Regions from separate parts of the Lysinibacillus sp. NPDC097231 genome, predicted to be linked through region 2. Evidence: riboswitches for the same ligand, from Rfam matches in the RefSeq annotation. Region 2 holds a riboswitch; the other holds the start of a gene.

Region 1 (4,438 bases), on a different contig from region 2:
GTTGCTCCAGAAAAAGGAGTGTCAGCAATCACGGTTGCTTCTAAATGTATTGCACAAATGAAGCTAGGTCGATTAGATGAAGAAACAACAGCAAATATCGGCCGCTTTGAGGGCGGTCAGGCAACAAATATTGTGTGTGATGAAGTAACGATACTTGCTGAAGCACGTTCTATCGACAAAACGAAGCTAGATGCACAAACGAAGCATATGCAAGAGACGTTTGAGCAAGTATCTGCTTCATTAGGGGCACGTGCTGAAGTAGAAGTAAAACTAATGTATCCTGGATTCCGTGTAACTGAATCAGATAAAGTTGTTCAAGTGGCGATGGCAGCTGCACGTAACATCGAACGTACACCAAAGCTTGGAATTTCAGGTGGGGGTTCTGATGCTAATGTTATTGCAGGCTTTGGTATCCCTACAGTTAATCTATCTGTTGGTTATGAAGATATTCATACAACAAATGAAAAAATACCAGTAGAAGAATTAGAAAAATTAGCAGATTTACTTGTCGAAATCGTAAAAGAGTCTGCAAAAAAATAACAACAGAATCAAAGGATGTGACCGCATGGAAAGTGTAAAGGCAGTAGTTTTTGCTTGTGGTACAGAGGAATATGCAGTGCCTGTAGAACAAGCGATTTCGATTGAAAAGTTAGAGCATGTAACACCTATTCCTCATTTACCCAATTATCTTCTAGGTTTCACAAGAATCCGTGGAGAGCTTGTACCTGTGCTTGATTTTGAACGTATACTGTATAATCGTTCTTCAAATGCTGCAACTGCACGTATTATTGTTTTGAATACGGATGTTGTGAATTACGGATTACTAGTAACGGAAGCTCGTGAAATTCTTGATCTTGATGAGTCTATATTAAAGCAGATGGGACTTGTCAATTATACAAAAACACGCTACTTTACAGCTGTGGCAAATCTTGAAAATCGTATGATCACATACGTAGACCCAAAAATACTTGTCAATTCATTAGAGGGAATTCGTGAAATTATTAACTATTTGCACAAAATGCTTGAAAATGAAAAAGAAAACGTAGAGGCTTGAATATCTATAAAAGCTAAGAATATTAGTTGAATGATTAACAATACAATACTACACATCAGAGTTAGTTGATGCATTAGACAGAATTGCAAATATGTGATTCTGTCTTTCTTTTTAAGTGGTTTCCTAACAATCAGAGGAAAATGAATAATAGATGTCGTATTTTAAGCTTATTACCAAAATATGTGGGAGGTATTTGTCTCATGGATTCAAAGAAAAAGGAAACACCAGAAGAAAAAAGTGAGCGTTTAAGGCAAAGTGAAATAAAAAACAATCCTGCTGGTTCTCTAAACGATGGAATAAATAGAGGAAGTAGTGGGAATTTAAATGGTATGGGTTGGAAAGAGACGGTGGTATTAGCTTTAGTGTTATTTATAGGTTACATGTTATATAAATTGTTTTTCAGATAAAGATAATGAAAAGAGTCTTTATCTCTAATTTTGCATTCCATAATCCTCAATTGCTATAAGTACCCCTACTAACATTTCATCAAATGTTCACCTTGACTACTACTTCTACGCTTATATTCTGATATAGTAAAAATAACCTGTGTTGTTAGTGTTTTATTCGACAATTATAGAGTGAATTATGCATTTTACCTACAGACATATTCGTTCTAAGGGCGTATTATGTAAAGTAAGAAAACTACTGTAAACGGCAAACTTCACCGAAAGGGAAGGACGCAAAGCCATGAGTCTAAACACTACTTTAGTGCATGATTGTCAGGTTGCCAGGTTCTGTTCTATGAGCCTAGGTGGATAGAATGGAGATGTAACAAATGGTAAGTCGTACACTATCAAAAGCAGTAATTGTTTTTATAGTAACCTTTGTAAGTACGTTAGGATTTTCAATCGGAAAGGTAGACGCTATGACCATGCAAGATAAGGCTACTTGGTTATGGGATACGACAAAGATTGTTGAGGATGAATCGGGAGTACTCACATTTTTAGAAAACAAGCATGTTAATAAATTATATTTGCAATTTAATAATGATATAGCAAGTAGTTATTATAAAAGCTTTATCGCAAAAGCAACAGAAAAAGGTATGAAAGTATATGTGTTAGATGGTGCTGAAAGTTGGGTTTCAGCGCAAGGCTATATAATGCAGGATCAGCTGTTTGAATGGTTACATACATATAATGAGAACGTAGCACCATGTGAGCAATTTTCAGGGGTACATCTTGATGTAGAACCCTACTTAAATATTGGGTGGAGCTTAAATCAAGCACAAACAATTGAATCCTATCAAGCGCTTCTTACTAGAGCGAAAGAGGAAACCGATCAATTACAATTACCGTTGGAAGTTGATATGCCATTTTGGTTTGATGAAATAACGTATAATACTCAATTTGGCAATGGTTTATTGGCTGAATGGGTCATCGATAACGTTGAAAGTGTAACGATAATGGCATATCGAGATACTGCTAACAACATTATCAAAATAGTTGAACAGGAAATAAACTACGCAAAAAAAGTAAATAAATCAATAGTTATTGGGGTGGAAACAGAAACCTCTGATGAAGGGAAAAATATTACCTTCTATGATGATGGAGAAGCCTATATGACTAAACAGTTAGCACAAGTTCATGAACATTATGCCAATAAAACAAGCTACAATGGTTTCGCCATTCATCATGTGGATAGTTGGATGAATATGCAGCCGTAAAAAAATCCTCTCCAAACTTTGTTGGAGAGGATTTTCTTTGTTATTAGGAAAGTCGACCGCTATAGTCTTCGAATTTAAATTCACGAATGACTTTAATGCCTTCTTCATCGTTATAAGAAACGATGGAAGGAAGGTTTACCCCATTAAACATATGGTTTTTCACCATAGAATAATGCGCCATATCTGTAAATACAAGACGATCGCCTGGTTTTAAAGGTTGTTCAAATGAATAATCGCCAATCACGTCACCAGCAAGGCATGTAAGCCCACCTAAACGATATGTGTATGCCAGTTCATTTGCTTGACCCGAACCGATTATCATTGGACGGTAGGGCATTTCTAGTACATCAGGCATATGACATGTTGCCGATGTATCTAAAATTACTAGGTCCATACCGTTTTTCTGTATATCAAGAACAGTTGCGACTAAATAACCTGTATTTAATGCTACAGCCTCACCTGGCTCTAAATATACAAGAAGATTATACTTGTCTTGAATATAGTTAATGATATTCACAAGCTTTTCTACATCATAATCCTCACGAGTAATATGGTGACCACCACCAAAGTTCAACCATTTCATTTGGTGTAAAACATCACCAAACTTTTCTTCAACAACTTGAATAATACGCTCTAACGTATCTGAATTTTGCTCACACATTGCATGGAAGTGTAAGCCATCAATACCATCAAGCTGTGATTTATCAAAGTTGTCTAAGGTTGTGCCAAGACGAGAATTTGTGTAACAAGGATCATAAAGCGCTGTTTCAATTTCAGAGTACTCAGGGTTAACACGAATACCACATTCAATTGTTTTACCAACAGATTTTACTTTGTCTTTAAATTGAGCCCATTGGTTAAATGAATTGAAAACGATATGATCAACGTAGCCAAGAAGCTCGTCCATTTCATGCTCGATATAAGCAGGCGCGTAGACATGAACTTCTTTGCCCATTTTTTCATAGCCAAGTCGTGCTTCGTGAAGTGAACTTGACGTAATGCCTGCTAAATATTCACCCACTAATGGGAATGTGGAATGCATTGAAAACCCTTTTAAGGCAAGTAAAATACGGCAGCCTGTACGATCTTGAATTGATTTTAAAAGCTCTAGATTTTTTGTTAATAATCGCTCATCCACTACATAGGAAGGGGATGGAACTTTTGAAAAATCAATTGGTTTCATCGGCTTATTTCCTTTGCATCTACATCAAGGTCAAGTAATTCTGGATTATGGCTTTCTTGCCATGGTAGACCCCATTTATTTAGTGCGTCCATGAATGGATCTGGATTGAAATCTTCTACGTTCCAAACACCAGGTTTACGCCATTCACCGTTCATCACAAGCATAGCACCGATCATTGCTGGTACACCAGTTGTATAGGAAATCGCTTGTGAACCAACCTCGTTATAACATTCTTCATGGTCACATACGTTGTACACATAATACGTTTTTTCTTTACCGTCTTTTAGACCGCGAATGATACAACCGATATTAGTTTTTCCTTTAGTACGTGGTCCCAGTGATGCTGGATCAGGCAGTACTGCCTTAAGGAAATGAATTGGTTGGATCATTTGTCCTTCAAATTCGATAGGCTCGATAGAAGTCATCCCAACATTCTCTAATACTTTTAAGTGTGTTAAGTATTTTTCTGAGAATGTCATCCAGAAACGGATTTGCTTTAAGCCCTTAATGTTTTTAGCAAGTGATTCTAGTTCTTCAT
Region 2 (4,438 bases):
AGAATTCGGTGGCGATGGGGATTTGCTCGATTCCTCATTTAAGTAAAATTGAGAATAATAATAAAGAAGCAAATAGCGAGACAATACGTCTATTGCTAGAACGATTAAATATTAGTATTCACGATGTAGAGAATAGCGAACAAAATATAATTTGCCTATTAAATAATTTACAAAAACATATAAATTACCTAGAGAATGAGAAAGTAAAAGAGACAGTGGGCAGATTAAAAGAATATGAAGAAATAATTGGTTTTACGGAATCTATTTATTTATATGAACTTTATAAGTTACGTTATTATGTGTTTGTTAACGAGCATAAATTAGCAGAAAATCAATTAAGATGGCTAAATGCCCACCGACAAAATTTTTCCCAACATGAAAGGTATTTACATTCATATTATTATGCATTAGTTTTAATAACGAAAGGTAAATATGAAGAAGCAGCTACAGAACTAACTCAAATACTTCAAATACATCCAGAACTAGGGTCACTAGAAGGAGAGTTTTACTACCATTTCGCTTTAATAAAAGGGCGGTTAGAAGAACCAAGCCAAGCAATTATTTATGGGAAAAAAGCTCTTCAATTCTATAAGGACCAATTTAATTTTAAAAGAATTATTTATACATTAATGTCTCTGGCACTCAATTACTCTCGAGGAAAAGTGTTTCAGGAAGCAATCGAAATCTATGAACATCTAGTGAGAAATGTGGAGCTATTACAGGAACAGCAGCTATTACCTACTATATATCACAATTTGGGGGATTTGTACCAAATGAGAGGGGAATATGAAAATGCATTAATTTACTTTGAAAAAAGCGCTTCGTTAATGTCAAAGAACTGTGATCATTATCTGCTTTGCTTATATAATTTAGGTGTTACACAATTTCGCTTAGAACAAGCGGAGAAAAGTATAAAAACCTTTACTATTCTAAAGGAAGAAGCAAAAAATAAGAAAAAATTAAGTTTTAATTTATTTGCTACTTTTTATTTATATTTGCTGGGAGAAGAAAAAAAGAAAGCAATGGATTTTTTAGAAGGGAGGTTAATTCCATTTACAGCAGATAATGAAGAATTAAAAGAAATACACCAACAATTTTCTTATTTATTGGGAGAGTATTATCGACAAGAAAAGAAGTTTGAGAAAGCTATGCAATTTATTGAAATCTAAAGGAGAGTGTGAATATGAAGAAAAATGCTGGACTATCAATCTTAATACTGAGTGCTGCAGTAATAATTATATCTATTCCAATTCATCCACCAGTTTTATTTTAAAGTTTATATCAAGGAAGAAAAAGGGGAAAGTAGTAGAAGGCAGTAGCTCTGATAGGGAGCTGCTTATTATTCCTTTGTAGAATACTCTTTTCTCAAGGGGTATAACGAGTAAGAAAAATATAGGGCTTAGAAATAATGCCAATAAGAAGATCATCTCCTCTCTATAAATCTCTAAGAGTGGAGATGATTTTGTTTTGGATATATCACTATAAAGATTGTAAAGAAAAATTGTCATGTAAGCGTAATTTTAGGTGGGGATACTTTATAAAATATAAAATTAGATTGGTGAATGAGAAAGATTTAGATGGACTATGTAATATGATTGTTTAGGCTAAATCCTAAAAACCGCTCTTTTATAATCATTACTCCAAAAAAAGTAAATAATATGGTGAATTAATTCTGCTGGTTCTTATTAGATGGATATGGAAAAATACAGACATTTACTTTTCCTACAATCTGGGCAGGAGTAGAGATTCCCCTCTTTGTAAAATCGCCAAACAGTATTTTCTTGTTCATACCTTTAAATATACGGAAAATTTCTCTAATTCAACCGATATTCTCTAGATAAAATTGCCTACCGTCGACAAAATTTGACAAAACATTTATAATCAAATTGTAATATGTTAGTGTTATTTTAATAAAATTGAAAAAGGCAAACTTATCGAAAGGTAAGGACGCAAAGCTACGAGTCTAAAATCCTCTTGGATAATGATAGTCGGGTTGCCAAGATAATAAGTGATTTTTTGGCTATCCTAATTATATTCTGGGATAGTTTTTTTTTGGAAAAAAATCAAAGGACTGATTCCAATCAATCGTAGCGACAGATGTGATATTTATTACTAAAATGCTAACAGTTTTAAAAAATTAGAAAATTACGAAAAGGGGATTTGAAATGATAGTCGTTGATAAAGAGAAATATAAAATGGCGATCTATGAAGCAAAAAAAGAAGTACACGTCCAAGTAATAGGGTTTGTTAAAGCAGCTCTTGTAGAGGATTATATGAAAGATTTAGAAGAGACAGTGGCAAAAGTACAGAAAAATACATATACATTTGTTGTTGATGCAACATATCAATCGCCTCTTCCTTCAAAGGTTTCAACAGAGCTAGGACAAACACTAATGTTTTATGCATCACTAGGCTTCAAAGAAATATTTATTGTTAATCCATCCTCTAAAATTGCATATGTGCAAGTGCGAAATGCTTTAGAGGGAGTTAATTTCCCAGGAACCGTAGTCGACAATGTTTCACAATTACCAATGCGTTAGTCATTAATGAACTATAATCAAATTTTGAAAAAGAGGAATTTTACGATGCAAACAATTCAAGAATTATATACATATGAAATACTTACAAAAGACCAACCAGATTTAATTGAAAAGGCAGCAGAATGTTTAGCAAAAACCTTTACTGGGGTAGAAGTTGCTGGCAAATGGGTGCAAGAACCGATTATCGGGTACGCCTTACAACTACCTTACGAAGATTTCTATCAATTTACGAAGGAATATATTGAAGCAAATGTTCATCAAGGATACTGTGCTATTGCACTAGATGAAGAGCAAAATGTTGTAGGCGCACTAGTTGGAGATACGAATGTCCTTGAAATTATCGAAGGGGATATTTTTGAAGGCACGTTTGCTGACATGAATATAGTAATGCGTGTATTAGAGGATATTGATGAACGTTTCCTAGAAGATTATAAGAATCGTTTTGGAAAAGATATGGAAGATGGAGAAATACTACATTTATTTTTATTAGGTGTAATTGCTGAACATAATCGTCATGATATAGTACAAAGTTTAGGTGATGTATTAATAAAAAAAGCAACAGAAGAAGGCTTAAGATTAGTGTTAGCTGAAGCGACAAATCCAAAGTCAATGCGTTTGCTGGAGAAGTATCACGGCCTGACAAAGTATATAAACGTAGAAGGGGACTTTATTGTACATAAGTATGAAAGTAATGAAAATCTAAGCAGTATTCCATCGACTGTAGCAGATGGAATTTACATCATTGTAAAAGAACTATAACATTTCATCACTAATACGTTAGAATAGGAGAATTTTTTTCATGGAAGCTATTATGTTAGGGATAATTGTAGTTTTATTATGTACATCTTTGTATTTTGCTTACCGATATTTTTCACTTAAACGTAATTCCCATATAAATAAAAAGGTACTAAATGGAATGAACGAATTGTCAGCAGGTCAAGTAAGTGAAAAATTTAACAAATTCGCAAATAATGTGAATAAAAAAGGTGAGAATCTTTTAGAACATGGAGAATACGCAACTGAGAAGGCTGATACTGTAAGGGCCGCAATCGATGAAGTCGGTAAAGGGTTAAAAAAGCAACTAGTTGCTACCGAAGAGAGTTCTACTTCTATCGAAGACATCACAGTGGCTATTGAAGAACTATCTATAAGATCAAACCAAATTTCAGAACAATCGAATACGACGTTAGAATTGACGCAGGAAGGTAATGAAAAGTTAAAAGATTCGATGGTGAACATGAAGCAATTTAATCAAACGATTAATACGACGTTTGATGCGATCAATATTCTTGGAGAAAAATCGTACGAAATTGGTAACATTGTTAAAGTAATTACGGGGATTTCAGAGCAAATAAATTTATTGGCATTGAACGCAGCTATCGAAGCAGCTCGTGCAGGTGAACACGGTAAAGGGTTTGCTGTAGTTGCTGATGAAGTTCGTAAATTAGCTGAACAATCACATCAGTCAGCTGGTGAAGTTTCGAATATTGTGAAAAATATTCAAGAAGAGACGAACAAAGTTGTAACTTCAATGAAGCAAGGAACAGAGGAATTTGAACAAACAAATATAAAAATCTTAGAAATTGGGGAGATGTTTGAAAAAATCGTAGAGACTACAAAAATTATTGCTGAAAATAATGCGAATTCATCTGCAAGTACAGAAGAATTATCTTCAAGTTCTCTGCAAATTATGGAAGCAATGAGGGATATTTCTTTCATTTCACGAGAATCAGTTGAAATGTTTGAAGAGTTAGTTGGAATTAGCGATGACGAATTAAATACAATGCAAAAACTAGTTGAAGAAGCAGAGTATCTTGTAGATTTAAAAAAGAACGCCGAAAAATTACTTTCTTCATTAAATCATGGTACCGAAAATAATGTCGTTGTAGGTGTATAAA

The links. A riboswitch is a leader RNA that binds a small molecule or an ion and turns the genes downstream of it on or off. The one in region 2 is predicted to bind cyclic di-GMP.
Region 1: another riboswitch for cyclic di-GMP. It lies ahead of ACIQXF_RS09980 (amidase); the one in region 2 lies ahead of ACIQXF_RS11015 (hypothetical protein).

The regions. Positions count from the first base shown of each region.
Region 1 is NZ_JBIWDH010000013.1:51,099-55,536, reverse strand. It holds gene ACIQXF_RS09995 (M20/M25/M40 family metallo-hydrolase) at 1-540, shown strand, start outside; gene ACIQXF_RS09990 (chemotaxis protein CheW) at 566-1,054, shown strand; gene ACIQXF_RS09985 (DUF6366 family protein) at 1,255-1,461, shown strand; cyclic di-GMP riboswitch class I at 1,698-1,786, shown strand; gene ACIQXF_RS09980 (amidase) at 1,830-2,717, shown strand; gene nspC (carboxynorspermidine decarboxylase) at 2,761-3,900, opposite strand; gene ACIQXF_RS09970 (saccharopine dehydrogenase family protein) at 3,897-4,438, opposite strand, start outside.
Region 2 is NZ_JBIWDH010000015.1:58,338-62,775, reverse strand. It holds gene ACIQXF_RS11020 (helix-turn-helix domain-containing protein) at 1-1,169, shown strand, start outside; cyclic di-GMP riboswitch class I at 1,915-2,001, shown strand; gene ACIQXF_RS11015 (hypothetical protein) at 2,166-2,540, shown strand; gene ACIQXF_RS11010 (hypothetical protein) at 2,586-3,299, shown strand; gene ACIQXF_RS11005 (methyl-accepting chemotaxis protein) at 3,340-4,437, shown strand.